DNA from 4 places in the Kosakonia sacchari SP1 genome. Region 1 is predicted to be linked to each of the others. Evidence: predicted binding sites of a transcription regulator. Region 1 holds the regulator's gene; each other region holds the start of a gene.
The links. The regulator LexA, encoded in region 1, represses DNA repair genes until DNA is damaged. The targets are predictions, from matches to a motif close to TNCTGTATGTACATACAGNA.
Positions count from the first base shown of each region.

Region 2: a site for LexA is predicted at 1,995-2,014, ahead of umuD (translesion error-prone DNA polymerase V autoproteolytic subunit). Genes of this name have one in related genera too.
Region 3: a site for LexA is predicted at 5,576-5,595, ahead of dinB (DNA polymerase IV). Genes of this name have one in related genera too.
Region 4: a site for LexA is predicted at 4,894-4,913, ahead of mutH (DNA mismatch repair endonuclease MutH). Genes of this name have one in related genera too.

Region 1 is NZ_CP007215.2:4,550,252-4,557,486, forward strand. It holds gene traF (conjugal transfer protein TraF) at 1-1,270, opposite strand, end outside; gene zur (zinc uptake transcriptional repressor Zur) at 1,553-2,068, shown strand; gene C813_RS44485 (CsbD family protein) at 2,340-2,549, opposite strand; gene dinF (MATE family efflux transporter DinF) at 2,728-4,059, opposite strand; gene lexA (transcriptional repressor LexA) at 4,141-4,758, opposite strand; gene C813_RS44500 (diacylglycerol kinase) at 4,867-5,235, opposite strand; gene plsB (glycerol-3-phosphate 1-O-acyltransferase PlsB) at 5,366-7,235, shown strand, end outside.
Region 2 is NZ_CP007215.2:2,648,691-2,655,925, forward strand. It holds gene C813_RS35450 (RHS repeat domain-containing protein) at 1-306, opposite strand, end outside; gene C813_RS35455 (hypothetical protein) at 426-695, opposite strand; gene C813_RS35460 (hypothetical protein) at 759-1,661, opposite strand; gene umuD (translesion error-prone DNA polymerase V autoproteolytic subunit) at 2,031-2,465, shown strand; gene umuC (translesion error-prone DNA polymerase V subunit UmuC) at 2,449-3,711, shown strand; gene fabV (enoyl-ACP reductase FabV) at 3,794-4,987, opposite strand; gene C813_RS35480 (MaoC family dehydratase) at 4,987-5,427, opposite strand; gene C813_RS35485 (acetyl-CoA C-acetyltransferase) at 5,953-7,140, shown strand; gene phbB (acetoacetyl-CoA reductase) at 7,174-7,235, shown strand, end outside.
Region 3 is NZ_CP007215.2:3,843,079-3,850,313, reverse strand. It holds gene C813_RS41265 (amidohydrolase) at 1-275, opposite strand, end outside; gene fadE (acyl-CoA dehydrogenase FadE) at 388-2,835, opposite strand; gene lpcA (D-sedoheptulose 7-phosphate isomerase) at 3,072-3,653, shown strand; gene C813_RS41250 (class II glutamine amidotransferase) at 3,789-4,556, shown strand; gene dpaA (peptidoglycan meso-diaminopimelic acid protein amidase) at 4,527-5,264, opposite strand; gene dinB (DNA polymerase IV) at 5,614-6,669, shown strand; gene pepD (cytosol nonspecific dipeptidase) at 7,066-7,235, opposite strand, start outside.
Region 4 is NZ_CP007215.2:901,139-908,373, reverse strand. It holds gene thyA (thymidylate synthase) at 1-634, opposite strand, end outside; gene lgt (prolipoprotein diacylglyceryl transferase) at 641-1,516, opposite strand; gene ptsP (phosphoenolpyruvate--protein phosphotransferase) at 1,672-3,918, opposite strand; gene rppH (RNA pyrophosphohydrolase) at 3,931-4,461, opposite strand; gene mutH (DNA mismatch repair endonuclease MutH) at 5,143-5,838, shown strand; gene C813_RS27265 (TerC family protein) at 5,904-6,617, shown strand; gene ygdR (lipoprotein YgdR) at 6,764-6,982, shown strand; gene C813_RS27255 (NADP(H)-dependent aldo-keto reductase) at 7,112-7,235, shown strand, end outside.

The DNA.
Region 1 (7,235 bases):
CGCCGACCAGCCCCATTAAATCGACATGAACGCGGTTAAACGGTGCAAAACCGACACCGCCAGTGAAGACGTTTTTATCGTCACCTTTCACATCCGCACGGTAACCGGCACGCACCGCCAGCCAGCTAAGCGGGCGAACTTCCGCACCGACGCCAACATATTGGGAGTTTTTCTCGCTCTTGAAACCTTTGGTTTCGGTTAAATCCCCGTCAGCGCTCAATGTCACCAGATCGTTGTGCCAGGCCGCGCCAGCCGTCACCACCGGGCTAATCTGATAGGTGTCTTTGTAATTGGTGACATCACCGGTTCTGCCATTGCGAATACGAATATTCTGAGTATCGATATCGCGGGAGATAAGGTTGGTGCCGGTTAAACCAACAGTAATGTTTTCACCAAAGTCTGCGGCGGCACCGACATCGATGTTAAAGCCGGTGTCATCGGTACGATAACGGCTGTCTCTCAGGTCGCTGCTCTTATAGTCATAAATAGACGCGGTGTAGTTGTAGACCCAGGTTTTTTGCAGCTTCGGCGTCACGCCAAGGGACAACGGCACACCAGCGACTTCAAACTGGCGCGCCATGGCGATACCAAAGTCGGAGACAATTGCCGCACGGCCCGCTGCGGTCGAGTTGAGGTTTTTGGTGATCTCTTCGCTACCGTTTGGCGAAACCACCGCGCCTAACGCTTCGCCTACGGCAAAACCGGTGTTGTTCTGAATATTGCGCAGGTAATCAATATCCTGTTGATCGATATTCGAGCTAACGCGAGCGTGCGCATACGCTTTGGTGACAAAAGCCAGCGAGAGCACATCATTTGGAATGCTGACCGCAATGCCTGCGGCAGCTTTGGCCTGCGCGGTTTTGCCTTTCAGGAACACCAGTTCGTCGGCCAGATCTTTCGCCGCGCTCTGGAACTGATTGACCGTGCCAATCGGATTGGCAATGATCTGCGCGGCGGTCAGGTTATCGACCACATCCTTGTAACCATCAATTTTGTCATTGATGTTATCGATTTCATCGCGAAGATTATCTTTGTCGGTAATTTGCGCCTGAACGCTCGGCAGGATAATCGTGACGTCATCTTCCGGCTTGGCTTTCGCCAGCAACGCCGGGTTGATGAGTGCCCCACTACCATAATTTGCCGATGCAACCCCCGTTCCTCCCATTGCATCGTTACGTGCTTCTGCCCAGGTATTGGCTGCTCCTGCTTGATTTGCCGCAAAGAAGGAGACAGCGATAGCGACCACTGAAAGTTTACGTTTTTTATTCACAATATGTGTCTCGTAGCCAGATGAGTTTTTTAAGCCTGTTTATTTTAAAAGAAACAGGAATTCACTATTGCTGCGAACAACGACCAAAAAAGAAGCTAAATCAAGTGAACGTACAGGATATATATGAACGTTATAGTTATTGAGGAAACTCTCAATATTTATAGAAGAGGATATTCATTTCGGGAAGGAAAGTGAGAAAAGGAGTTTACGGGCGGCGATCTCGGTGTTTTGGGCAGGACATGGTAAAGTGTGGGTTTCTATTTCCCCGACCAGAGAGCGCAAATGGATAAGACCACTTCGCAAGAGATGTTAGTGCAGGCTGAAAAGCTGTGCGCGCAGCGCAATGTGCGCCTGACTCCCCAGCGCCTTGAAGTATTGCGATTACTAAGCCTGCAACAAGGGGCGATCAGCGCCTATGATTTGCTTGATCTGCTGCGCGAAAGCGAGCCGCAAGCAAAGCCCCCTACCGTTTATCGCGCGCTTGATTTCCTGCTGGAGCAAGGATTTGTCCACAAGGTTGAGTCCACGAACAGCTATGTGCTGTGTCATCTTTTTGATCAGCCGACTCATACTTCTGCGATGTTCATTTGTGACCGCTGTGGTTCGGTGAAAGAAGAACAGGCCGAAGGCGTGGAAGATATTATGCATGCGCTGGCGGCGAAAATGGGTTTTGCCCTGCGCCATAATGTCATTGAAGCCCATGGTCTGTGTGCGGCTTGTGTGGAAGTGGAAGCCTGCCGCCATCACGATCATTGCCAGCATGACCATAGCGTCCCGCTAAAGAAAAAATCGCGATAATAGTCTCTCGTCTTTTTTCGGCTATTTATTACCTACGCCACAACTTGCCAGGTTTCGCTTTTTAACGACGGCGAGCAAGCACATACTGCGACAGCCCTAAGTCAGGCAAGCTTAAACAGAGGGATGCGATTAGAACGCAAAATCTGGAAGCTTGTAAGCCAAATGAATGCGGTTCGAGCTCATAGATGTGGAATCTGGGGGGTGGTACATCCTTGTACCTTCGGGCAGGGTAGCCTTTCAGAGGGTTAACACATTTGAGGGGATGTGTTGGCTACCAACGGTAATCATTACGCGTTTCCCAGTCCGTCACTTCTTTTTCCGCCTGATCTTTCGCGTAACCGTAACGTTCCTGGATTTTACCCACCAACTGATCACGTTTACCTTCAATGATCGTCATATCGTCATCGGTGAGCTTGCCCCATTTCTCTTTTACAGTACCTTTAAACTGTTTCCAGTTACCGCCGACTTCGTCTTTATTCATCATGGACTCCTTATCGTTCGGTTTAAAATGACGTTCTCGCCGTGCTGAACGTACTGATTATTGTAGTCAGGGATTCGGCATTATGAATTTTATTCGGAATCTTTAACCATCCAATAAGATAAAAGCAGCGTAAACGAGGCGAGAAAAATCGTACACAACGACGAGAAATAAAGCGGGATCAACAATCTGTAGCAGCAAACCAACTGTTGTTACGCCAGTGGCGACGCCATATCAGCGCCAGCGTCAGCCCACGCAGAGCAAGGAACACAGCGAGCGACAGCCACAAACCGTGATTACCCAAGACAGGCACGGTGAGTAGCGTAACGGCAAACCCTGCCGCCGCCAGCGCCATGCTGTTACGCATTTCGGCCGCGCGCGTCGCACCGACAAACATACCGTCCAGCAGATAACACCACACTCCCACTAACGGTAAGATGACCTGCCAAATCAGATAATGCCCGGCAAGCTGTTGCAGCGCGGGTAGCGACGTTAACAACGCGATAATTTGCTGACCCGCCAGTGCATAGACAACAGCAAAGAACAGCGCTACCAGACCGGCCTGCCGGCAAGCAGCCCGCCAGATATGCATCAATTGGCTGCTGTCTCTGGCACCGTAAGCCTGCCCGGAGTGGGCTTCAACCGCATACGCGAAACCATCCAGCGCATAGGCGGTAAAGGTCAAAAACATCATCAGCACCGCGTTTGCCGCCACCGTCTCATCCCCGAGTCGGGCGCCAAACACCGTTATCGAACCAAAGCAGAGTTGCAGCAGCAGCGAACGCAGCATGATATCGCGGTTCAGCGCCAGCAAACGCCGCACGCCGCCGCGCCATGCATTTTTCAGTGTCAGTAATGGAATGCCGCGCATCACCAGTACGTGTCGCACCATCCATAAGCCAATGGCGAAGGTGGCATATTCCGCGATGACCGTGGCAAGTGCTGCACCTTGCACATTCATATGCAGCCCCATGACCAACCACAGATCGAGCACGATATTGAGCAGGTTCCCCACCACCAACAATATCACGGGTGCGCGCGCATACTGCACGCCGAGCAACCAACCGAGCAATACCAGATTGCCCAGCGAAGCGGGTGCGCTCAACCAGCGGATATCCAGGAACCGTCGAGCCTGTTCCAGCACCGCCTCGCTGCCGCCGGTGATATGCAGCGCCAGATCGATAAGTGGCGTGCGCAGCAGAGTAATTAACACACCGGCTCCAAGCGCCAGCAGCAAAGGCTGGACTAACGCCCGCGCCAGCGCGGGCGCATTCTTCGCGCCGAACGCCTGAGCTGTTAGCCCGGTGGTGCTCATGCGCAAAAAAAGCAGCAGCATAAAGAGGAAACTGGTCGCCGTTGCGCCAATCGCTACGCCGCCCAGGTAAACCGGGCTGTCCAGATGCCCCACTACCGCCGTATCCACCAGCCCCAGCAACGGGACGGTGATATTCGAGAAGATCATCGGCAGCGCAAGCCGCCAGAGCGCTTTGTCGGATGCGGTTAGCAGAGGCATGGTATGAATGTGAACATTAGTGAGGGAAAAGTAGAGATCGCTGCGGAACCTGAATCAGCCCCGCAGCAGAGCGAATGTGCGTTACAGCCACGCGCCATTACGAATGACACCGACCGCTAACCCTTCGATGGTGAAGTTTTGATCGCGCAGATCGACGACGATCGGCGAAAACTCGCTGTTTTCAGGCAACAGTTCGACCGTGTTACCCTGTTTTTTCAGACGTTTGACCGTCACTTCGTCTTCAATACGCGCAACAACAACCTGGCCGTTACGTACATCCTGCGTTTTGTGCACCGCCAGCAGATCGCCATCCATAATGCCAATGTCACGCATCGACATGCCGCTAACGCGCAGAAGGAAATCTGCGTGAGGTTTAAAGAGGCTCGGATCGACCTGGTAATGGCCTTCGATATGCTGCTGCGCCAGCAGCGGCTCACCCGCAGCGACGCGACCAATCAGCGGCAAACCAATATCGTCCTCTTCTTCTTCAAGCAACAGGCGAAGACCGCGTGATGCGCCAGATACGATTTCGATAACCCCTTTGCGCGCCAGCGCTTTGAGGTGTTCTTCCGCCGCATTTGGGGAACGGAACCCCAATTGCTGTGCGATTTCCGCACGCGTTGGTGGCATACCGGTTTGAGTGATGCGATCGCGAATAAGATCGAACACCTCTTGCTGCCTGGCCGTTAATGCTTTCATCCCGCCCCCTGGGTGTATATACAGTTATGCTGTGAGTATATACAGCTAAAGGCGATTTTGGAACCAAATTTAAGCAAAAAACCATGGCGTTATCGAATTCTGGAAGCGTTATCCAAAATGTGACCAGAGTAATGCGATCCAGGTAAACATTGCCAGCAGGATGGACATCAGCACCGCCGCCGACCCCATATCCTTCGCCCGCCCGGAAAGTTCATGGAATTCCGAACCAATACGGTCTACTACGGCTTCGATGGCACTGTTCAGAATTTCGACAATCATTACCAGCGTCACAGAACCAATCAGCAGTACGCGCGTCATGGTGTCAATATCGAGCCAGCAAGCGATTATAATTGCCAGGATAACCGCAACGGATTCCTGACGAAATGCCGCTTCATTAATCCAGGCGGCGCGAACGCCTTTCCAGGAATATCCAGCGGCTTTAATGATCCGGGTGAAACCGGTAGTATTATTAGCCATTTAAAAGAACCTTTTTATTAAATTGGCGTCAATGTCTCAGCAAGCGCGCAGCGGTACAACAGAAATTATGTGCGCTTTCTGATATTCTTGCGGCGCAATGGCACTATTAACCAGAGGCTTTACATCCTTTATGTCCGGCTGGCCACGAATTTACTACAAATTACTGAATTTACCATTAAGCGTGCTGGTAAAAAGTAAATCGATCCCCGCAGAACCTGCACAGGAACTGGGTCTCGATACATCACGCCCCATCATGTACGTGCTGCCTTATAACTCAAAGGCTGACTTACTGACTTTACGCGCGCAATGTCTGGCGCATGAGCTGCCCGATCCCCTGGAACCGCTGGAAATCGACGGCGCGTTGCTGCCGCGTTTCGTGTTTATCCACGGCGGCCCGCGCGTGTTCACCTATTACGCGCCGAAAGAAGAGTCGATCAAGCTGTTCCACGACTACCTGGATTTACACCGCAGCCATCCCGATTTGGATGTGCAAATGGTGCCAGTATCGGTGATGTTTGGCCGTTCGCCCGGGCGCGAAAAAGGCGAAATTAACCCGCCGCTGCGCATGCTGAACGGCATCCAGAAATTTTTTGCTGTTTCCTGGCTTGGCCGCGACAGCTTTGTGCGTTTCTCACCACCGGTTTCGCTGCGCCGTATGGCGACCGAGCACGGCACCGATAAAATTATCGCGCAGAAACTGGCGCGCGTGGCGCGTATGCACTTTGCCCGCCAGCGTCTGGCCGCAGTAGGCCCGCGCCTGCCGGCGCGTCAGGATTTATTTAACAAATTGCTCTCTTCAAAGGCGATTGCCCGCGCCGTTGAAGATGAAGCGCGCAGCAAAAAGATCTCCCATGATAAGGCGCAGCAAAACGCCATCGCGCTGATGGAAGAGATTGCCGCGAACTTCTCCTACGAGATGATCCGCCTGACTGACCGCATTCTGGGTTTTACCTGGAACCGTCTCTACCAGGGCATTAACGTGCATAATGCCGAGCGCGTACGTCAGCTGGCGCACGACGGCCACGAAATTGTCTATGTGCCCTGCCATCGCAGCCATATGGACTACCTGTTACTCTCCTATGTGCTCTATCACCAGGGGCTGGTGCCGCCGCATATCGCTGCTGGTATCAACCTGAATTTCTGGCCTGCCGGGCCGATTTTCCGCCGGCTGGGCGCTTTCTTTATTCGCCGGACATTTAAAGGCAACAAGCTTTATTCCACCGTGTTCCGTGAATATCTGGGTGAGCTGTTCAGCCGCGGTTATTCGGTGGAGTACTTCGTTGAGGGTGGACGTTCGCGCACCGGGCGTTTGCTGGATCCGAAAACCGGTACGCTGTCGATGACCATCCAGGCGATGCTACGCGGCGGTACGCGCCCCATCACGCTGGTACCGATTTACATCGGGTATGAACACGTGATGGAAGTGGGTACTTACGCCAAAGAGCTGCGTGGCGCGACGAAAGAGAAAGAGAGCTTGTTGCAGATGGTGCGTGGCTTAAGCAAGCTGCGTAACCTCGGTCAGGGTTATGTGAACTTCGGCGAACCGATCCCGCTGATGAACTACCTGAATCATCATGTTCCGGAGTGGCGCGAAGCCATCGATCCGATTGAATCCATCCGCCCGGCGTGGTTAACGCCAACGGTGAACACCATTGCCGCTGACCTGATGGTGCGCATCAACAACGCCGGTGCGGCTAACGCCATGAACCTGTGTTGTACCGCGCTGCTGGCCTCCCGCCAGCGTTCACTGACGCGCGAGCAACTGACCGAGCAGTTAAGCTGTTATCTTGAGCTGATGCGCAACGTGCCTTATTCGCCAGATTCGACCACGCCTTCGGCCAGCGCCAGCGAGCTTATCGATCACGCGCTGCAGATGAACAAGTTCGAAGTCGAGAAAGACACCATCGGCGATATCATCATTCTGCCGCGTGAGCAGGCGGTGTTGATGACGTACTACCGCAACAACATTGCGCATATGCTGATGCTGCCGTCGCTGCTGG
Region 2 (7,235 bases), 1.9 Mb from region 1:
TGTCATAAACGATCGACCCGCAGCATCGTTCAGCGCCACGGACGTTCCGTTGTCAACACCCTGTGTACGCAGAACGTTTCCGGTCAGGCCAGTCAGATAGCTGAAGTTTGCAAGGCCAGTGTCGTATAGGCGCGGATCTGCGCTCTGCAGTAAAAAACCACGAGCGTTGTACTGGTGGTGGGTGGTGCGCTCACTGGTGGTGTCCGGCGAGTCGGGATGACGATGATACGAGACTTCGCGGACGATCAGGCCACGGTTGTCGAGAACCGTGACCATCGGGGTTTTGCTGAATAAAGATGTGCTCATAGGAATCTCCTGGGAATAGTGTGCAGCCCGTCAGGCTACACAGAAAATCATAGGAGACTTGCACTGGAGTGGGTACTTTCAGGGCTGGCTACAAGGCAAACAGCTAATCCCTAAAACCGTTACGGTTTCCAGTGACACTCCAGGCCGCAAACCGTCTGGATGAAGCTGCACAGGGCTTGCGCGCCTTCAGCAATAGTCGGAAAGGTGGCCGAATGGTATATACCCTCGCCATCTGCGCCGAACAGATGCTGATATTCTGGCTTAACATCGATGGAAGTGAATCGCCTTAACGTCTCGCGATTGCAACGAATGCGGTAGCCATTTTTAAAGCGTTGTAACATATGTACACCGGTAGTGGTATTACCGGTGCTTCTGGCAATATTTAACATCTAAGCATCTCCTCAATACGCGAAAAATAGTAACCCCCACATGACTGAACTTATGATGCTGTGCTATTTCCCTGCATTTTTTGGCAGCAAATAATCCGGTGTTGTGCGCCGGGTTATTAAGCCAGTGGTTTTAAAATGATATTGATAAGGGCCATCAATATAGAACGGCAACTCAATGATAGCCTTGTGGCTACTGCGTACATCCAGATAAGCAAACATCTGGTAAATGGTCAGATCAGGGCAGAAAGCACGATTGTCATCACTGCATATCGTACCGTCATAGCGACTGATTCCATCGTCGTCATATTTCGCCGCGATTTCACCGCCTTCTACAGGCAGCGTTAATTGACCCTCTGAAACGTAATACATAATTTTCGGGTCGCTAATCACGCCCGCTTTTTCCTTCTGCATCACCAGAATCGTCGCCTTTGCTTGTTTATAGGGGGGCGATAGTTTTGCGACATCCTCAGACTCCAGCGTATATAGATACGTTTTTTCGCCCCGCATTTCGTCGCTATCTTCTGATACTTTCCATTTACCCGGCATCGCTGTCTCAAGGTAGGCATTTGCGACAACATAGTAGGCATTAACCCTGCTATCCGTTTCCTTTATATCTACGCCAGGCTGCATAACGTTTTCAAAAGCAGCCAGCAATGGCGCGGTTTTTAATTTGACGACAGGTTCCGAGGTACTGGCATCCAGTTTCTTGAGCTCAGGGAGATATTTAGCCCGATATGTATCACGATAAATTGATACGCACTTAGCGTCCTTGGCTACCGCCATTTCATAGTTTTCTAATGCCGTTTTCGTCAGGATCATAAGCTGCTGACCATCGCGAATTTCAACACTCTCCACATCCATCGCTGCCGGGCATTTATTTGCCGCGGTTTTAGGTACTGCGTTCGCGCTAAAGCTCGCGCAGGCCGCAAGCAGCATGGCCGATGCGTAGGTTATTTTTTTGATCATGATTCATTCCTGTGTGTATTTATTATCTGTTTGGATTGCGCCTGTATCCCGCATCGCCAGGCGTTCACGTTAAAATGTTTGCGGCGCTAATTACGCGCAGGACCCGATGATTCGGCTCCGCTCACAAACCGACACGCAGTGGCTCGCGGCAAGAGAACGCTTCAATGCGCTTGCATCAGGCATAAATGAGATTTTCCCTACGGAGAACAGTCTATTTTCCCCCGCTTTCAGGTACCAGCTTTTGGCGAGACTTTTTAGCTAAATTCTTTGCTACTTCAAACATTTCCTAAATGTGACCCGCTGCGCCTCTTGATCAGTGACTGAATTTAGCAATACTGTATATAAATACAGTTAACCGAGTTCATCATCATGCAGTTCATCCCATCGACCGAGAGTGATCACCTCATTCCCCTTCCGCTCTTTGCTGAGCGCGTTCCCTGTGGGTTCCCAAGCCCGGCGCAAGATTATGTCGAAGAGCGGCTTGATTTAAACAAACTGGTGGTTAAACACCCCAGCGCGACTTACTTTGTCAGGGTCAGCGGAGACTCGATGATCGGTGCAGGGATTAGCGATGGTGATTTGCTGGTGGTCGATCGCTCATTAACCGCCGGACATGGTGACATTGTTGTTGCGGCGGTTGCCGGGGAATTCACGGTGAAGGAGTTGCGGACCCGCCCTGTTCTTCAACTCATCCCGCATAATGTTCATTATGCGCCGATTGTTTTCCATGCTGAGGAAGAGTTACAGATCTTCGGCGTCGTGACATTTACATTGAAATCAAACCGACATGTTCGCGCTTGTTGATGTGAATAACTTCTACGCCTCCTGTGAGACGCTGTTTCGTCCGGATCTTCAGGGGAAACCTGTCGTTGTCGTGTCCAACAACGATGGGTGCATTATTTCGCGATCGTGTGAGGCGAAGAATCTCGGTATAGACATGGCTGCGCCTTACTTCAAGATCAAAGATGAGCTTCATCGTCAGAACGTTACGGTATTTAGCTCAAATTATGCGCTGTATGCCGACCTCAGCAATCGGGTTATGTCGACGCTGTCTGAAATCACCCCCGCCGTTGAGCTTTATTCGATTGATGAAGCTTTTATCGATCTGTCTGGCGTTTCAAACTGTATTTCACTTGAGGCATTCGGCCACCAAATTCGTGATCAGCTCCTGAAAAATACCGGTCTGACAACCGGCGTTGGCATTGCACCAACGAAAACCCTCGCCAAGGTGGCCAATTATGCTGCCAAAAGGTGGGTCAGCTACGGCGGCGTTGTGGATATTTCCTCCCGAGAAAGGCAGCGCAAGCTCCTGTTTCGTGTGCCGATACAGGAGGTCTGGGGCGTGGGACGTCGCATCAGTAAAAAGCTGGCGTTAATGGGCATTGAAAACGCGTTGCAACTTGCCGACAGCTCAACCTGGGTTATCCGTAAACACTTTAATGTTGTGCTGGAACGTACCGTGCGGGAACTGCGCGGTGAATCATGCCTGGCGTTTGATGAATTTATTCCGACTAAGCAGCAAATTATTTGTAGCCGCTCTTTTGGCAAGCGAATCACGCAGTATTCAGATATGCATCAGGCAATATGCGCCTATGCTGAACGCGCGGCGGAGAAGTTACGCGCTGAACATCAATTCTGCCAATTCATCAGCGTTTTTATTCGTACCAGCCCGCATGCGGATAATCGCATTTACTACGGAAACAAGGCATCCGTGACATTGATGACGCCAACCAATGATACGCGCGACATTATTCGTGCTGCGACAAGCTCGCTGGATCAGATATGGCGGGAGGGGCATCGCTATATGAAGGCTGGTGTGATGCTTGCAGATTTTTTCAGCAGCGGCGTTGCCCAACTCAATCTATTCGATGAAAACCGCCCCTATGCGAACAGTGCGCTGCTGATGGAAACCATTGATCGTTTAAATACCTCGGGAAGAGGAAGCGTCTGGTTTGCAGGACAGGGAATTGAAAAAAACTGGGCGATGAAACGCGAAATGCTTTCCCCCGCCTATACCACACGCTATTCCGATCTGCCTGTCGTGAAATAAAGACCGTACAGAAACTGTAACGACCTCGATTTGCATCAACAAATGCGCCGACAGTCGGGCGCATTTGTCATATCAGGCATGCTTATGCGTGGCTGTACTCTTTTACCAGCTGGCGCAGATCCAGCTCAGAGGAGTAATCCACGTCCGGCATTGAAAAGCCATTCAATGCATAAAACTCGGTGAGATACCCGGCGAAGTCACCAACGGTTTTAAAGTTCTCGGTGGTGACCCGTTTTCTTAGCAACTCCACAGCTTGCTGAACATCCGGGCGCAGCTCGAAATCATCAAGGCGGATCCGCCGCTCGTCATCCGTGATGACGTTGCCCATTGGCGGGTAAAGGTGGTTCAACATCAGCCTGTGCATCTGCTCAATGCAGGTTTCATGCAACCGCTTCTGCTTCATTACCTTGTACAGCAACGTAATATATAACGGAAACATAGGGATAAAGGCGCTGGCTTTGGTCACCAGCGCTTTACACACCACCGCATAGGCATGACCATTAACGCGCTGGAGCTGTGCGTCAAGATGATCGGCTGTTGCGTGCAGATGGGCTTTCGCCGCGCCTAACGCGCCCTCTTTATAGAGCGGCCACGTTGATTTCGGGCCAGTATAAGAGTACGCCACCGTTTTGAATCCCTCGGCCAGCACACCAGCCGCCGACAACATATCAATCCAGCGTTGCCAGTCTTCCCCGCCCATGACTTTTACCGTATCGGCAAGTTGTTGTTCGGTCACCAGTTCCAGCGTCTGGTTCACCATCTTGCGGGTTTCCAGGTCAAAACCCGGGCCGGAAAAAGCTTGCCCGCGCACGCCAAGCGTTGAGGTGTAACGCGTACCATCCGGGCAAATACGCACGCCAGAGGCAACCGAATAGACAAGCAGATCAATGCTGCCGCCAAACTCCTGCTTAATGTACGCAATCACCTCGTTGCGCGTCGTATCGGAAAAAGCATCCGCGATAAAATTTTTCGCGATAAGCCCTTTCTCATGCGCCCGGCGACGAAAAAAAATATTGTTATACCATCCGGCGCTGCCCATACCTTTTTCACCCGGACTTTTTTCAAATGAAACGCCAATCGTATCGGCACCGCCACCAAAGGCTACCGCTATGCGTGAGGCCAGCCCATATCCGGAAGAGGCACCAATCACCAACACCTTGCGCGGACCATAGATTTCCCCATGCGATTCAACATAGTTAATTTGTTTATCAATGCCCTGGCGTAAACCTTCAGGATGGCAGTTTTTAGCCACATTGCCTTGAATAATAAGCTCCATCAGTTCACCTCCTCAGCCAGCGCTTTTTCCAGCGGCGGCAAAACGACGGCTTCACCGACAATAACCTTATCCCCATGCTGATTGGTGCACGTGGTTTTGAGCCGCACCCGGTTTTTTTCACAATTAATCGCGATAACTTCCGCCGTCGCCGTAATCGTATCGCCAATAAATGTTGGCTTAATAAACTTGAGGTCTTGTCCGAGATAAATAGAACCGTTACCGGGTAATTTATTGGCAATGACCGCAGAGATAAGCCCACTCACCAAAATACCATGCACCACGCGTTGCCCGAATATACTTTCCCGCCCTGCACTCTCATCCAGATGAACAGGATTGGTATCGCCAGATGCCAATGCAAAATCTGCGACGTCATTATCCGTCAATGTTTTTTTAAACTCTGCACACTGACCAATATGCAAATTGTGGATTGTATTAACCATAAAGCACACGTCCTTTTAAATATATTTTGAAAGCGTTTAACGGAAGCAATTAGAGAAACAACTAATTGCATCCATATACACCTGCTTTTCCCAATTCCGTCAACCCCCATCGAGTTCTCATTAGCTATAAGAGTAACTTTATATTTCTCTTTTCAGATACAGCGCATTGGCAAATCAATTCTTAAATTAGTTTTTTTTACTTAAGACAAAATCGCAACGCGGAGCCAACCTCATGGCAACTAACAGATAAAAATCCTCTTTATCAACAAGATAAATCCAACACCACAAAGAAAGATCTACACGCAATCCTTATTAAAAGCCAAGAAAAAGATCATTATCGACGGAGCAATGACGAATAAAAAAACAAACAGACAAATTCAGAAAATAAGGTTAATTACGAAAAAATAAGAAGCGATGTAATTCTAAAGCCATCTTTAACAACTTTTAAGTATTGATGCATATCAATACCGCAGAAAGTTCTCTGCGCATTAATAGTTGAATCATTTAAATCAAAAGGTAATACAAATGAAGGACACGGATATTGTCGTTCTTGATTGTGCAAGAACTGCTATCGGCGTACTTAATGGTTCTTTGGCAGAAATTAGCGCACCTCAATTAGGCGCTGCGGTGATTAAAGCGCTTCTGGAAAAAACGAGGATTGCGGTAAAAGAGATCGATGAAGTTATTATCGGCCAGGTCCTTGCCGCAGGCAGCGGGCAAAACCCGGCGCGCCAGACATTAATTCAGGCAGGTATTCCAACCGATGTTCCGGCGCTGACGATTAATAAAGTATGTGGTTCGGGGTTAAAAGCGCTGCAACTGGCATGGCAGGCGCTGAAATGTGGTGATGCCGAATTAATTATTGCCGGAGGGCAAGAAAGTATGAGCCAGGCACCGCATGTTTTACCCCATTCACGCAGCGGCATGAAAATGGGTAACTGGCCAATGCTGGACAGCATGGTGAAGGATGGCCTGTGGGATGCTTTTCATGATTATCACATGGGCATCACTGCCGAGAATGTGGCCGAAAAATATGCGATCACACGTGAAGAACAGGATGCTTTCGCCCTTGCGTCACAACAGAAAGCGGCGATCGCGTTAGAAACGCACCGTTTTGCCAGTGAAATTGTTCCGGTTGGCATCACCCGACCTCGTAAAGAGCCCGTCCTGTTTGATACCGATGAATTTCCCCGTCCGCAAACATCGCGTGAAGGCTTAGCCAAACTCCGGCCAGCCTTTAAAGCCAACGGCACCGTCACCGCCGGCAATGCCTCAGGCGTTAACGATGGTGCGGCAATGGTGATCCTGGCTACAGCGAAAAAAGCGCGTGAGCTGGGGATCGCACCGCTGGCCAGGATCGTGGCGTTCGGTACTTCAGGCGTCTTGCCAGAAATCATGGGAACCGGCCCAATCACGGCGTCTCGCCATGCGCTGGCCAGGTCGAACTGGCAGGTTGATGAGCTGGCTCTTATCGAAGCCAATGAAGCCTTTGCCGCTCAGGCCATCGCCGTCAACCGGGAAATGGGCTGGGATCTCTCCAGAGTGAATGTCAATGGCGGCGCGATTGCGCTCGGCCACCCTATCGGCGCATCCGGTACGCGAATTTTCGTCTCTTTGCTCCATGAAATGCAGCGTAGAAAAAGCAAAAAAGGTCTGGCAACGCTGTGCATTGGCGGTGGAATGGGCATCGCCGTCACCGTCGAAATGGAATAACGCCGCTATGAAGAATGTTTTTAACGTGAGGAAATGATGATGAGTAAAGTTGCGCTTGTAACCGGTGGGATCCGCGGTATTGGTGGAAAAATCAG
Region 3 (7,235 bases), 710 kb from region 1:
CGGTTCACCGGGCCGCGATCGGTTTGCAGCGCGGCGCTACCGGCGACCAGCGCATCGGTCTGGCGCGCTTTGCTCTGCATCCAGGCAATGACCTCATCTTGCGGCATGGATTGTTTCGCCGCCTCCATGGCAAAACCGGTGGTGAACATTTCCGGCAGCACAATCACATCACGCCCGGTGACGTCTTCTAACTGGATATCGAAATGGCGCAGGTTAGCGGGGCCATCCATCCAGACTAACGGTTGTTGTAACAGCGTAATTTTTAAACCAGGCACAATAGCAACTCCCCGTAAGACAGCATTTGCACACTGTAGCATGAGGATAAATAAAAAAACCCGCGTGATGCGGGTTTCGATAAGAGGAGAGCGTTTTCAGCCGCTTACTTCGTCAGGCAGCTTCCGGTTTACGCACTTTCTCCGGCGTTTTTACCACCGGCTGAGTCGCCAGTGCCTCCGGTTCAAAGTCATCAACGTTGATACTGCGCAAGCGGCTGACTTCGGCTTTGTTCAACAGTGTGGCCTCTTCCTGATTAATCAGTCCGCTTGCCAGCGCCTGCTGAGCCAGCACGTCCAGACGGGTAAACGGCAGGTTTTTGCCTAACTCTTTGCAGATGCGCTGATGAATCGGATCCGCTGCCATCACATCAACCAGCGCCTCTTCCAGCAGACCGACCGGATTATGCTCGCTCGGCGTCAGGTACTGACCGCGACCAATACGTGAACGGGTAGCGCTCGGGGTTTGCAGGATCTTCGCGACTTTGTGATCCAGTTTGTCGGACGGGGCGCGGTAGTGACGACCGGTCGGGAAAATCACCAGGCTCAGGGCGCCCGCCACAAAGCGGTTCGGGAAGTTCTCCAGTAAATCATGCATTGCCTGTTCTGCCTGGTAGAGCGCATCCTGCACGCCCCAGTGTACCAGCGGCAGATCCGCTTCCTGACGGCCTTCGTCGTCATAGCGTTTCAGCACCGCCGAGGCGAGATAGAGCTGGCTTAACACATCGCCGAGACGTGCCGAGATGCGTTCGCGGCGTTTCAGGCTGCCGCCAAGTACCGCCATGGACACATCCGAGAGCAGCGCCAGGTTGGCACTCACACGGTTCAGATGCTGGTAGTAACGTTTCGTGGCATCACGGGTCGGCGTGGCGCTGGTTAAACCGCGTGTCAGGCCGAGCCAGAGGCTGCGCATTTTATTGCTGCCGACGTGGCCGATATGTTTGAAAAGCAGTTTGTCGAAGGCGTCCACGTCGTTATTCTGCGCAGCGGCCATCTCTTCCAGCACATACGGATGACAGCGGATAGCGCCCTGGCCGAAGATCATCATGGTACGGGTGAGGATATTCGCGCCTTCTACGGTAATAGCGATCGGCGCTCCCTGATAACTACGCGCCAGGAAGTTGCCCTCGCCGAGCATGATGCCTTTACCGCCGGCAATATCCATTGCATCAATGATTGACTGCTGACCACGGTGGGTACAGTGATACTTAACGATTGCCGAAAGCACCGCCGGTTTTTCACCGAGCATAATGCCGTAGGTCACCAGCGATGCGGCTGCATCCATGGCGTAGGCGTTACCGCCAATGCGCGCCAGCGGCTCTTCGATGCCTTCCATTTTACCAATCGACACTTTGAACTGGCGGCGGATATGAGCGTACGCACCAATCCCCATCGCGACGGATTTGACGCCGCCAGTGGAGTTGGACGGCAGCGTAATACCGCGACCAACCGACAGACATTCCACCAGCATACGCCAGCCCTGACCGGCCATTTTCGGCCCGCCAATAATGTAATCGATCGGCACAAAGATATCGTCGCCGCGGGTCGGGCCGTTCTGGAACGGCACGTTCAGCGGGAAGTGACGGCGGCCAATTTCCACGCCCGGTGTAGAGGTGGGGATCAGCGCACAGGTAATGCCTAATTCTTCGTCGCCACCCAGCAGCTTATCGGGGTCAGAGAGTTTGAACGCCAGGCCCAGCACCGTCGCGATTGGCGCGAGCGTAATGTAGCGTTTGTTCCAGGTCAGGCGCATACCGAGCACCTGCTCGCCCTGCCAGTCCCCCATGCAGACGATGCCGGTGTCCGGAATGGCACCTGCATCGGAGCCCGCTTCCGGGCTGGTCAGCGCGAAGCAGGGGATTTCCACCCCACGCGCCAGGCGTGGCAGGTAGTGATCTTTTTGTTCCTGGGTGCCGTAGTGTTGCAGCAGTTCGCCAGGGCCTAAAGAGTTTGGTACGCCGACGGTGATCGCCAGAATACCGGAGACACCCGCGAGTTTTTGCAGCACGCGGGATTGGGCATAAGCCGAGAATTCCAGCCCGCCGTACTCTTTTTTGATGATCATCGCAAAGAAGCGGTGCTCTTTTAAGAACGCCCACAGTTCCGGCGGCAGATCGGCCATTTCATGGGTGATCTGGAAGTCATTCGCCATGCGACAGGCTTCTTCCACCGGGCCGTCGAGGAACGCCTGCTCTTCGGCAGTCAGACGCGGCTGCGGATAGTTGTGCAGTTTTTTCCAGTCCGGGTTACCGCGAAACAGATCGCCTTCCCACCAGGTTGTCCCGGCGTCGATGGCCTCTTTTTCGGTACGCGACATCGGCGGCATCACTTTACGGAAACCACGGAAGGCTGGTGCGGAAATCAACGCTTTACGCATCGGCGGCAGGTTAAACGGCACCAGAATAATCGCGAGCGGCACCAGCAGCCAGATAGACCACAGGCCCGCAACGCCCAGCGCGGCGGTCCACGCCAGCAGGATCACGCTGCTGAGCAGCAGGTTAACGCGGTGGTAAAACAGCGCGCCGAGCAGAACAACCGTTGCGATAATGCTCAAAATCATCATAAAGAAAAGCTCCCTTGCTTGTAGGAGGTCTGACCACTTGTGATGTATTGGTTGTAGTGGATGTGATTTCTTTTAGCAATGTGTTTACAAAATAATTACAACCTGGTTCACATTGTTGAGGGCTTTTTACGCACGGAAAATGAAAACGACGGGGCGCTACGGCTTTAACTTCTCGCCTGGAATAGTATCCGGTACACTGCGCAGTGTTATTTACATTTATGCTGAAGGATATCCTCATGTACCAGGATCTTATTCGTAACGAACTGAACGAAGCGGCCGAAACGCTGGCGAACTTCTTGAAAGATGATGCCAATATTCACGCTATTCAGCGCGCGGCGGTATTGCTGGCCGACAGCTTTAAAGCCGGCGGCAAAGTGTTGTCCTGTGGTAACGGCGGCTCGCATTGTGATGCGATGCATTTCGCAGAAGAGTTAACCGGGCGCTACCGTGAAAACCGTCCGGGTTACCCGGCGATTGCCATCTCTGACGTGAGCCATCTCTCCTGCGTCAGCAACGACTTCGGTTACGACTATGTTTTCTCCCGTTATGTGGAAGCCGTTGGCCGCGAAGGCGACGTGCTGCTGGGGATCTCCACTTCCGGTAACTCCGGCAACGTGATCAAAGCGGTTGCGGCAGCGCGTGAGAAGGGGATGAAAGTGATCACCCTGACCGGTAAAGACGGCGGCAAGATGGCGGGCAGCGCAGACGTTGAAATTCGCGTGCCGCATTTTGGTTATGCTGACCGTATTCAGGAAATTCACATTAAGGTGATTCATATCCTGATTCAGTTGATTGAAAAAGAGATGGTTAAGGCTTAAGGAAGGCTTTTTGCCTTTTTGACTCCGGCAGTGCGCGAAATTCTGTTTAGGTACAGTTAATCGACGCACTGTCCGTATGCCAACTGGCTGCACCAATTACGCCTTCTCTGATAAGGGCGCTGTGTGGGGGTGTGTATGTGCGAACTGCTCGGTATGAGCGCAAATGTGCCAACCGATATCTGCTTTAGTTTTACCGGTCTCGTCCAGCGTGGCGGCGGAACCGGGCCGCATAAAGATGGCTGGGGCATTACCTTTTACGAGGGCAAGGGCTGTCGCACGTTCAAAGATCCGCAACCGAGTTTTAATTCCCCTATTGCGAAATTAGTGCAGGACTACCCGATTAAATCCCGTTCAGTGATTGCCCATATTCGCCAGGCGAACCGTGGCGAAGTGGCGCTGGAAAATACCCATCCGTTTACCCGCGAACTATGGGGGCGCAACTGGACCTATGCGCACAACGGGCAGCTTACGGGTTATAAATCGCTGGAGACCGGTAATTTCCGCCCGATTGGCGAAACCGATAGCGAAAAAGGTTTTTGCTGGTTGCTGCACAAGCTGACCGAACGCTACCCGCGCACACCGGGCAATATGGCGGCGGTGTTTAAATACATTGCGGCATTGGCCACGGAGCTGCGCGAGAAGGGCGTTTTTAATATGCTGCTGTCGGACGGGCGTTATGTGATGGCGTTTTGTTCGACCAATCTGTTCTGGATCACCCGTCGTGCGCCGTTTGGCGTGGCGAAGTTGCTGGATCAGGATGTGGAAATTGATTTTCAGCGGGAAACCACACCAAATGATGTGGTTACCGTGATTGCCACCCAGCCGTTAACCGGCAATGAAACCTGGCAAAAGATTATGCCAGGTGAGTGGGCATTATTTTGCCTGGGGGAGCGTGTAGTTTGACGCCAGCTGCGGCTGAACAGCGGTGTTCAGCGGCTTGCTAACCACATAGCGACCATCCACGACCGAGACAACCGGCGGCTGGTGGGTGGTGGCGAAGTAGTCATAACCCGGCTTCAATTGCTTCCAGAAATCCGCATAGGTTGAGTATTTATGGCGCTGCATATTGGCGTCGGTCATGCGGAACGGATAGATACTTACCTGCACGTTCGGCTGCCCGAAGATCAGCGCGGCGGTAACAAACTGGAAGATCTCATCAATACCGGAATCCGTCATCGCGTAGCAGCCAATAGATACGCAAGCGCCGTGGATCATCAGGTATTTGCCTTCATAGCCGTGGGCGCGATCGTAGTTATTCGGAAACCCAATATTAATGGCTTTATAGAAGCGGCTATCCGGCTTCAACTGGCTGCGCTGCACGGAGTAGAAACCCTCCGGGCTTTTAAAATCACCCTGGCGCTGCTTGGGGCCCAACCCGCCGGAGTAATTACAAATCTTGTAGCTGTCGAGCAACTGATATTGCTCGCCCATCTTGACGTAAAGATCAAGGGTGCGCTCTTCTTTGAAGATCTGGATATAAACCGGCGACCCCATCAACTGCTGCTTATATTCTTTGCTGACCGGCGTTACTGAACCGTTGCTGCTCACCAGGCCAGCAAAAGAGACGCACGGAAGCAGAAGCATCGCAATAAATAATGCGATTTTGCGCATACTACTTGTTTCCTTGATAAAGCTAATACCACATTGCCAGGACGGCAAAAGAAGCCCAAAATTCAGACTATTCTGTTTTGGAGCGCCCACATTAGCATTACGGCATTTTTTCGCAAGCCCCAATCTACATCGTCTTTCACGCTGCCTTTTCATTGGCTTCGCTTTTGTCTCGCGCAAAGAAGATTGAGGATTACGTATCAAACGCTTGGCCGAAAGCTGGCGACTATTATGCGAGTAAAAAGCCTGAATTGCCGCTTATATTCCCCTCTTTTCGCCGAATTTACATGCTGGCTTCTCAATTGCTGTAAATGTGCTGTATGCTTATCCAGTGTTCTGTGAGGGCGTACGCATGCGCAAAATCATACATGTTGATATGGACTGCTTTTTCGCGGCGGTAGAGATGCGCGATAACCCAGCCCTGCGCGATATTCCCATCGCTATCGGCGGTAGCCGGGTACAACGCGGCGTGATCAGCACGGCGAACTATCCGGCGCGCAAGTTTGGCGTACGCAGCGCGATGCCAACAGCGATGGCGCTTAAACTTTGTCCGCACCTTACGTTGTTGTCCGGCCGTTTTGACGCTTATAAAGAAGCATCTAACCAGATCCGCGATATCTTCTCCCGCTACACCTCGCTTATTGAACCGCTCTCGCTGGATGAAGCCTACCTTGATGTTACCGATAGCCCGCACTGCCACGGTTCGGCGACGCTGATGGCGCAGGAAATTCGCCAGACCATTTTTAATGAAACGCAACTGACTGCGTCGGCGGGCGTTGCGCCGGTGAAGTTTCTCGCCAAAATTGCCTCCGATCTCAACAAACCCAACGGGCAATATGTGATTACTCCTGCTGATGTCCCGGCGTTTCTGCGCACGTTACCGCTCGGCAAAATCCCCGGTGTGGGGAAGGTGTCAGCGGCAAAGCTGGAAACGCTCGGGCTGCGGACCTGTGAAGATGTGCAAAAGAGCGACCTGGCCATGTTGCTTAAACGCTTTGGTAAATTTGGCCGTATTTTATGGGAGCGCAGCCAGGGCATTGACGAGCGGGAAATTAACAGCGAACGGCTGCGTAAATCCGTGGGCGTGGAGCGGACGCTGGCGGAAGATATTCACAGCTGGGAAGAGTGCGAAGCGATTATTGAACATTTGTACCCTGAGCTTGAGCGGCGGTTAGCAAAAGTGAAACCGGATCTGTTAATTGCTCGCCAGGGAGTAAAACTGAAATTTAATGATTTCCAGCTTACGACTCAGGAGCATGTCTGGCCGCGCTTAAATAAAGAGGATTTACTGGCGACGGCGCAAAAAACCTGGAATGACCGCCGTAGCGGGCGCGGTGTCCGGCTGGTCGGGTTGCATGTCACGCTGCTCGATCCGCAACTGGAACGGCAACTGGTGTTGGGGCTATAAAATTACGCTACGGATCTATTACACGCTTCTTTGTTGTCCCCGACATTTATTCCACGTTACTGCAAAAGCATTTCTCCAGGCTCTGATATTTCTCATATAGCCCCGGATTTCGTCTGCCGATCTCTTTTATTTGCTCACATATTAAAGGAGATACGGACAATTCTCTTTGCCATCTCGCTTCAGAAAATCTTTCTAATAAACGGCTGGCAACCTTACTGATTGCTCATCATCTGGAACAAATAAAGGACGCTGACGCGCGAGGCTGAAATCGGAACGTCGATTGTTTCACCAGCAGATTGAACGGGGAGAAACCCGCTGCGCGCGTTTAAAGGGATGGCATTTAAGGCAGTGTAAAGTTGAGGAAAATGTCCGCGCCGGGCGGCGCGGACAACAGGCTTATTTCGCCGGAATGGCTTTCAGCAGCTCGGTCAGCAGGGTCCAGTAATGGCCTACGCTTTCGATATGCACTTGCTCATCCGGTGAGTGCGGGCCGGTAATGGTCGGCCCAATCGATACCATGTCCATGTCCGGGTACGGTTTTTTGAACAGACCGCACTCCAGACCCG
Region 4 (7,235 bases), 1.3 Mb from region 1:
GATTGCTGTAAAGGTGGGTGTCGCCACCGGTCCAGACAAAATCGCCCGGTTGCAAATCGCACTGTTGAGCCATCATATGCACCAGCAGCGCATAGCTGGCGATGTTGAACGGCAGACCAAGGAACACATCGCAGGAACGTTGGTAGAGCTGGCAGGAGAGCTTGCCGTCCGCCACGTAGAACTGGAAGAACGCATGGCAAGGAGCCAGCGCCATTTTGTCCAGCTCACCTACGTTCCACGCGGAAACAATAATACGACGTGAATCCGGGTCGTTTTTCAGTTGGTTAATCACTGTTGTGATCTGATCGATATGGCGGCCGTCAGGCGTAGGCCACGCGCGCCACTGTTTGCCGTAAACCGGGCCAAGATTGCCCTCTTCGTCGGCCCATTCGTCCCAAATGGTAACTTTGTTTTCGCGCAGATAGGCAATATTGGTGTCGCCCTGCAGGAACCACAGCAGCTCATGAATAATTGAACGCAAATGGCAGCGCTTGGTGGTCACCAGCGGAAAGCCGTCCTGCAGATTAAAACGCATCTGATGGCCAAAAATAGACAGCGTGCCTGTCCCGGTGCGGTCGTTTTTCGGGGTGCCTTCATTCAGCACCTTTTGCATCAATTCTAAATACTGTTTCATGGTTCCTCAGGAAACGTGTTGCGGCGAACGATGGCGGTACGCCCAAATCATCATGATTGCGCCAGCAACGATCATCGGAATGGAGAGGATCTGCCCCATGCTGATGTATTGCACCCACTCGCCGGTAAATTGCGCGTCGGGCTGGCGGAAGAACTCAACGATGATACGGAACGCGCCGTAGCCAATCAGGAACAAGCCGGAGACCGCGCCCGTCGGGCGAGGTTTGCGAATAAACAAGTTAAGGATGATAAACAGCACAACGCCTTCCAGCGCCAGTTCGTAAAGCTGAGACATATGGCGCGGCAACATGCCGTAAGTATCAAACAGAGATTGCCACTCCGGATGTGAAGGCAGCAGCGCCATATCTTCCGCGCGTGAACCAGGGAACAGCATGGTATAGGGGAATGACGGATCAACGCGTCCCCACAGCTCACCGTTGATAAAGTTACCCAGGCGCCCTGCGCCAAGGCCAAACGGGATCAGCGGAGCAATAAAATCGGAAACCTGGAAGAAGCTGCGTTTTGTGCGTCTGGCGAAAATAACCATCACCACAATCACGCCAATCAAACCGCCGTGGAAGGACATCCCCCCGTCCCATACGCGGAACAGATAAAGCGGGTCGTCCAGGAAAACCGGGAAGTTGTAGAACAGCACATAGCCGAGACGGCCGCCGAGGAAAACACCGAGAAAGCCCGCGTAAAGCAAGTTTTCCACTTCGTTTTTTGTCCAGCCACTGCCCGGACGATTCGCACGGCGCGTCGCCAGCCACATCGCAAAAACGAAGCCCACCAGGTACATTAATCCGTACCAGTGGAGAGAAACTGGTCCAATGGAAAAAATCACCGGATCAAAGTCCGGAAAATGCAGATAGCCACTGTTCATCTGTCACCACAACTTGTTGTTATTCCGCCGAAAGTGGACAGCGGTTCACCTACGCGACCGCAATTGCTGGCCGCTCCAAAGCTGCGAATCATAGCATAAGGCACCGCGAGCGGGTGGCGGCGAAGTTGTAAAAGTTATGTATATGCCTGAGCCAGCTAAATTCCGCCGCGAATCAGGCCGCCCAGCCCACGCCGTTCCATAAATGCGGCGATTTGATGGCGTACTTCGGTCGCTAGTTGCGCATCCAGCGTACGTCTCGCCAGCGTTTGCGCCTCTTCACAATCAATGCGGCGCAGCAAATATTTAATGCGCGCCACTGATCGTCCGTTCATGGATAGATGGCGGTACCCCAGACCAATAAGCACGGCGACGCACATCGGATCACCGGCCATTTCGCCGCACAGACGGATATCAATGCCTAACCGTTCTGATTCATCGGCAATCATCGCCAGCGCCCGTAGCACCGCCGGGTGCAAGCTGTCGTACATATTTGCCACGCGGGTATTGTTACGATCAACCGCCAGGATGTATTGCGTCAGATCGTTGGTGCCAATCGAGATAAAATCAACGCGGTTCGCCAGGTGCGACAGCATAAACACCATTGACGGCACTTCCAGCATCACCCCAATACGTGGCTTAGGGATGGCGTAACCGATCATCTCTTCCACTTCGCGCCCGGCGCGCTCAATTAGTCTGCGCGCTTCATCGATTTCGTCGATGCTAGTGATCATCGGCAACAGAATGCTGAGATTCCCGGTAGCCGCATTGGCGCGCAGCATGGCGCGCACCTGCACCAGGAAAATTTCCGGCTGGTCGAGGGTAATCCGAATGCCGCGCCAGCCAAGGCAAGGGTTCTCTTCGCTGATGGGCATATAAGGCAATTGTTTATCCGCACCGACATCCAGCGTACGCAGCGTCACGGGCTTATCGTTAAACATCTGCAACATGCCCTGATATTGCGCCACCTGTTCCTCTTCGGACGGGAAACCGCTTTGCAACATAAACGGAATTTCGGTGCGATAAAGCCCAATACCGTCGATGCGGCTGCCAAGTTTCTCTTCATGTTCCGGGCTTAAACCCGCGTTCAGCATCACTTTCACCCGCTCGCCGCTTTTTAGCTGCGCAGCCAGGTTCACATCATCTTCGGCAAGGCGGCTGAGTTCATTCTCTTCGCTGATAAGCCGCTGGTATTCCTGCAACAGCACCGGTTCAGGATCCACCAACAACTCGCCGCGATAACCGTCCACCACCAACATACGACGTTGCAGCACGGCGGGCTGAATATCCGCCCCCATTACCGTCGGGATGCCAAGCGCGCGCACCATAATTGCCGCGTGCGAGTTTGACGCACCATCGCGCACCACCACGCCCGCCAGCCTGTCGTGCGGCAACTCCGCAAGCGTAGTGGCGGAGAGTTCCTCGGCAACGAGGATAAAGCGCTCTGGCCAGCTGTTTGGCCCGGAAATGGAGTCATCGAGGTGGAATAACAAACGCTGGCCCAGCGTGCGCAAATCGCCTGAGCGTTCTTTCAGGTAGCCATCGCTAAGCGCTGCGAACTGTTCAGCAAAACTTTCAATAACGGTTTTTACCGCCCATTCGGCCACCACGCCCCTGTCGACTTCTTCAAACAGCTCACGGCGCAGGCGTGCGTCGGAAAGCAGGTGCGAATAGAGATCGAAAATTGCCGCCGTCTCTTTTTGCGCTCCGGCGGCGAAACGTTTGCTGTAGCGGCGAAATTCATTGGCAGCTTCTTCCAGAGCGGCCGTGAGCCTTTCGCGCTCAAGCGAGGTATCAAGGGTCGAGGCCGGATAAACCTGCTCCATTAACGGCAGTGTTTCATCGACCCAACCTTCAGCGATAGCGACACCCGGCGCTGCCGGTAAGGCGCGAATTCGTGTCTGCCGATACTGACCAAACAGCGCGTTTAATTGTGACTGGGAGAGAATGGCCGCCATCTGGGTGGCAAGTGTAACCAGAAAGGACTCTTCGCTTTCATCGTACTGGCGTAGCTCGCGCTGTTGTACCACCAGCACACCAAGCAATTGACGGCGCTGAATAATAGGTACGCCAAGAAAAGCGCGAAAGCGCTCTTCTTTAACAGCGGGGATATATTTAAAACTGGGGTGTTTTTGCGCATCCGCCAGGTTGATGGGTTCCGCCAGCCTGCCTACCAGACCGACTATCCCTTGATCGAATGCGAGCGTGACGGTGCGACCACGCGGCTTTTTTAAACCGCGCGTCGCCATCAGGTAATAACAACGCCGGTCGTGATCTGCGAGATAGACCGAGCACACTTCGGTTTCCATCGCCAGACAAACGTCGGTAACCAATATTTCCAGCGCTTCGTTAAGGCGTGGCGCGCTGGCGACTTTCTCAACTATTTCTCGCAGTCGGGTGAGCATAATATGGGTGGCTTAACCTCGTTTACGTCGCCAGGCAGGCGCACTTTGCGGCTTCGGAGGCGTTTCCTGAAGCGACATCACCGCGCTTGCAAACTCTTTCATCACCCGCCGGTAGACATCGCGTTTAAACGACACTACCTGGCGAACAGGATACCAGTAGCTCACCCAACGCCAGCCATCAAACTCGGGCGTACTACTGGTCTGCATGTTGATCTCACTGTCGTTACCTATCAACTGCAAAAGAAACCATTTTTGTTTCTGGCCGATACAAACCGGCTTTGTGTCCCAACGCACCAAACGTTTCGGTAACTTGTAACGCAACCAGTTACGCGTAGAAGCAAGGATACGAACATCTTTACGACTTAAGCCCACTTCCTCGAACAGTTCCCGGTACATTGCTTGTTCCGGAGACTCGCCAGGGTTAATTCCCCCCTGGGGAAACTGCCATGAGTGCTGTCCAAAGCGTCTGGCCCACATGACCTGACCTTGTCGATTACAGATTACGATTCCAACATTTGGGCGGTAGCCATCGTCATCAATCACCGGACTACCTCAAAAAAAGTCTGAATAAAGCGATTGTTTCACACTCCCGGAAAACGGTAAACCACTCTATGACAGGGATACGAACGAATAACATTTGAATAACTCACAGTAATCATCAAAGTTATAAACAGAAAGCAATGCTGACGGCGGTTTTTATTCACCTTTTCTGTGGATAGAGTTGTGAAAAAGTATGGAATTACCCAGGGAAAACCCGGAACAGTCTGAATAGACACGTTCTACGAAAAAGAAATAAAATACAGTAATTCATGCAGTTAAATAGCTTTTCAACTGATAATAGCCCCATAATGTGATGATCATCACCTTAAGGATCCTGCCGCTGATGAAAGATCGAACAGAGCCGAATTTATCCACAGATTATGCCAATAAGTTAGGCACATTTTGTGCAGAATTTCGATTTTCATCGCACGTCAAGGCTGTAAATCGAAACAGTAGTGACACTTTTCCCCAGTTATCCCACTTTTCTGTGGATAACATGGTGTAAGATCCTGTTTATTGTCAGTGACCAGATTTGGAAAACCCAACACGTCGTTGCGCAACTCACGAAAACCATCTCAAAATCACCTTATAAATCATATAACTGCTCACACCATGCAGAAAAAGGTACACTGCCTGGCTACGGTGCAAAACTAGCGGTTACTTTTTAGACAAAAGGTTTTTAACATGTTCGCGTTGGCTCCTTTCACTTCACCGCCTGAATCAGAAGCGCAATTGCTGGCCCAGGCGCAGCGCCTGGCGGGCTACACGCTCGGCGAACTGGCCGCGCTTTCAGGCTTGCCCGTTCCGCGCGATTTAAAGCGTGATAAAGGCTGGACAGGTGTTCTGCTGGAACTGTGGCTCGGTGCCAGCGCAGGCAGTAAACCCGAACAGGATTTTGCCGCGCTGGGCGTTGAGCTAAAAACCATTCCGGTCGATAACCTGGGACGCCCGCTGGAGACCACGTTTGTTTGCGTGGCTCCCCTTACCGGCAACAGTGGCGTCGTGTGGGAAACCAGCCATGTAAGACATAAGCTCAAGCGCGTCTTATGGATCCCAATTGAAGGTTCACGTGAGATCCCGATAGCGGATCGTCGCGTCGGATCACCGCTGCTCTGGAGCCCAAATGCAGAAGAAGAGCAGCAGTTACGGCTCGACTGGGAAGAGTTGATGGACTTGATTGTGTTAGGCCAGGTTACCCGCATTACCGCCCGTCACGGCGAAGTATTGCAACTGAGGCCAAAGGCGGCCAACAGTAAAGCGCTGACCGAAGCCATCGGCGAACATGGCGAAACCATACTTACCTTGCCGCGCGGCTTTTACCTGAAAAAGAACTTCACTGGTGCACTGCTGGCGCGCCACTTTTTGCTCTCACCGCATTAAATTTTTGCCTAAGCCACAGCGGTGCTTATAATTAGCGCTTCTTTTTTTGGCAGGACTTTATAGAGATGTTATTTGCATGGGTAACCGATCCCAACGCCTGGCTCGCGCTCGGTACGCTGACGCTGCTGGAGATCGTTTTAGGGATCGACAATATTATTTTCCTCTCTCTGGTGGTTGCGAAGCTGCCTACCGCGCAGCGTAATCACGCTCGTCGGTTAGGTCTGGCTGCGGCGATGATCATGCGGCTGTTACTGCTGGCATCTATCGCCTGGGTGACAAGGCTGACACACCCGCTGTTCAGCGTGTTTGATCACAGCGTTTCCGCCCGCGATTTGATCTTGTTCCTCGGTGGGCTGTTCCTTATCTGGAAAGCGAGTAAAGAGATCCACGAATCGATCGAAGGGGAAGAGGAAGGGTTGAAGACCAATGTGCATTCGTTCTTTGGCGCGATTGTGCAGATTATGCTGCTGGACATTATTTTCAGTCTCGACTCGGTGATCACGGCGGTGGGGCTGTCCGATCATCTGTTCATTATGATGGCGGCCGTAGTTATCGCCGTTGGCGTGATGATGTTTGCCGCGCGTCCGATTGGCGAGTTTGTTGACCGCCATCCGTCGGTCAAAATGCTGGCGCTGTCGTTTTTGATCCTCGTCGGCTTTACGCTGATTCTGGAAAGCGTCTCCATCCATGTACCGAAAGGTTACATCTACTTCGCCATGTTCTTCTCCATCGCGGTTGAAACGCTCAACCTGATGCGAAATAAGAAGAATCCGCTGTAAACAAAACGCTTCCTCAACCGGGGAAGCGTTTTTTAGCTTTGATCTGCCTTTAACCACTTTTTTCAGATTATCCTGCTTTTTCGTCTCCAGACAGCAAGTTATTACTAAACTTGTTGTCAGATGCATGCCACCAGAGGATCAGAACGATGAAGAAATGGGCAGTGATTATTTCCGCAGTGGGGTTAGCTTTCGCCGTTTCCGGATGCAGCAGTGATTACGTGATGGCGACAAAAGACGGCAGGATGATCCTGACGGACGGTAAACCGGAAATTGACGATGATACCGGGCTGGTCAGCTACCGCGATCAGCAGGGTAATAAGATGCAGATTAACCGCGATGACGTATCCCAGATTATTGAACGCTAAGAAATTGCTATAAAGGTCAGTCACCTGCTGGCCTTTATTTGATTTTTCTCTTTCCCTTTTTCCTCCCCTCTGCCATGTTTATATTCCTTTGTCAGGTCAACTGACGTTGTACTTTTAAGGAAGCCGGCTATGCAGTATCACCGTATCCCCCACAGTTCGCTTGAAATAAGCACCCTGGGGCTGGGCACTATGACGTTTGGTGAACAAAACAGCGAAGCCGACGCCCATGCACAGCTCGATTACGCCGTCAGCC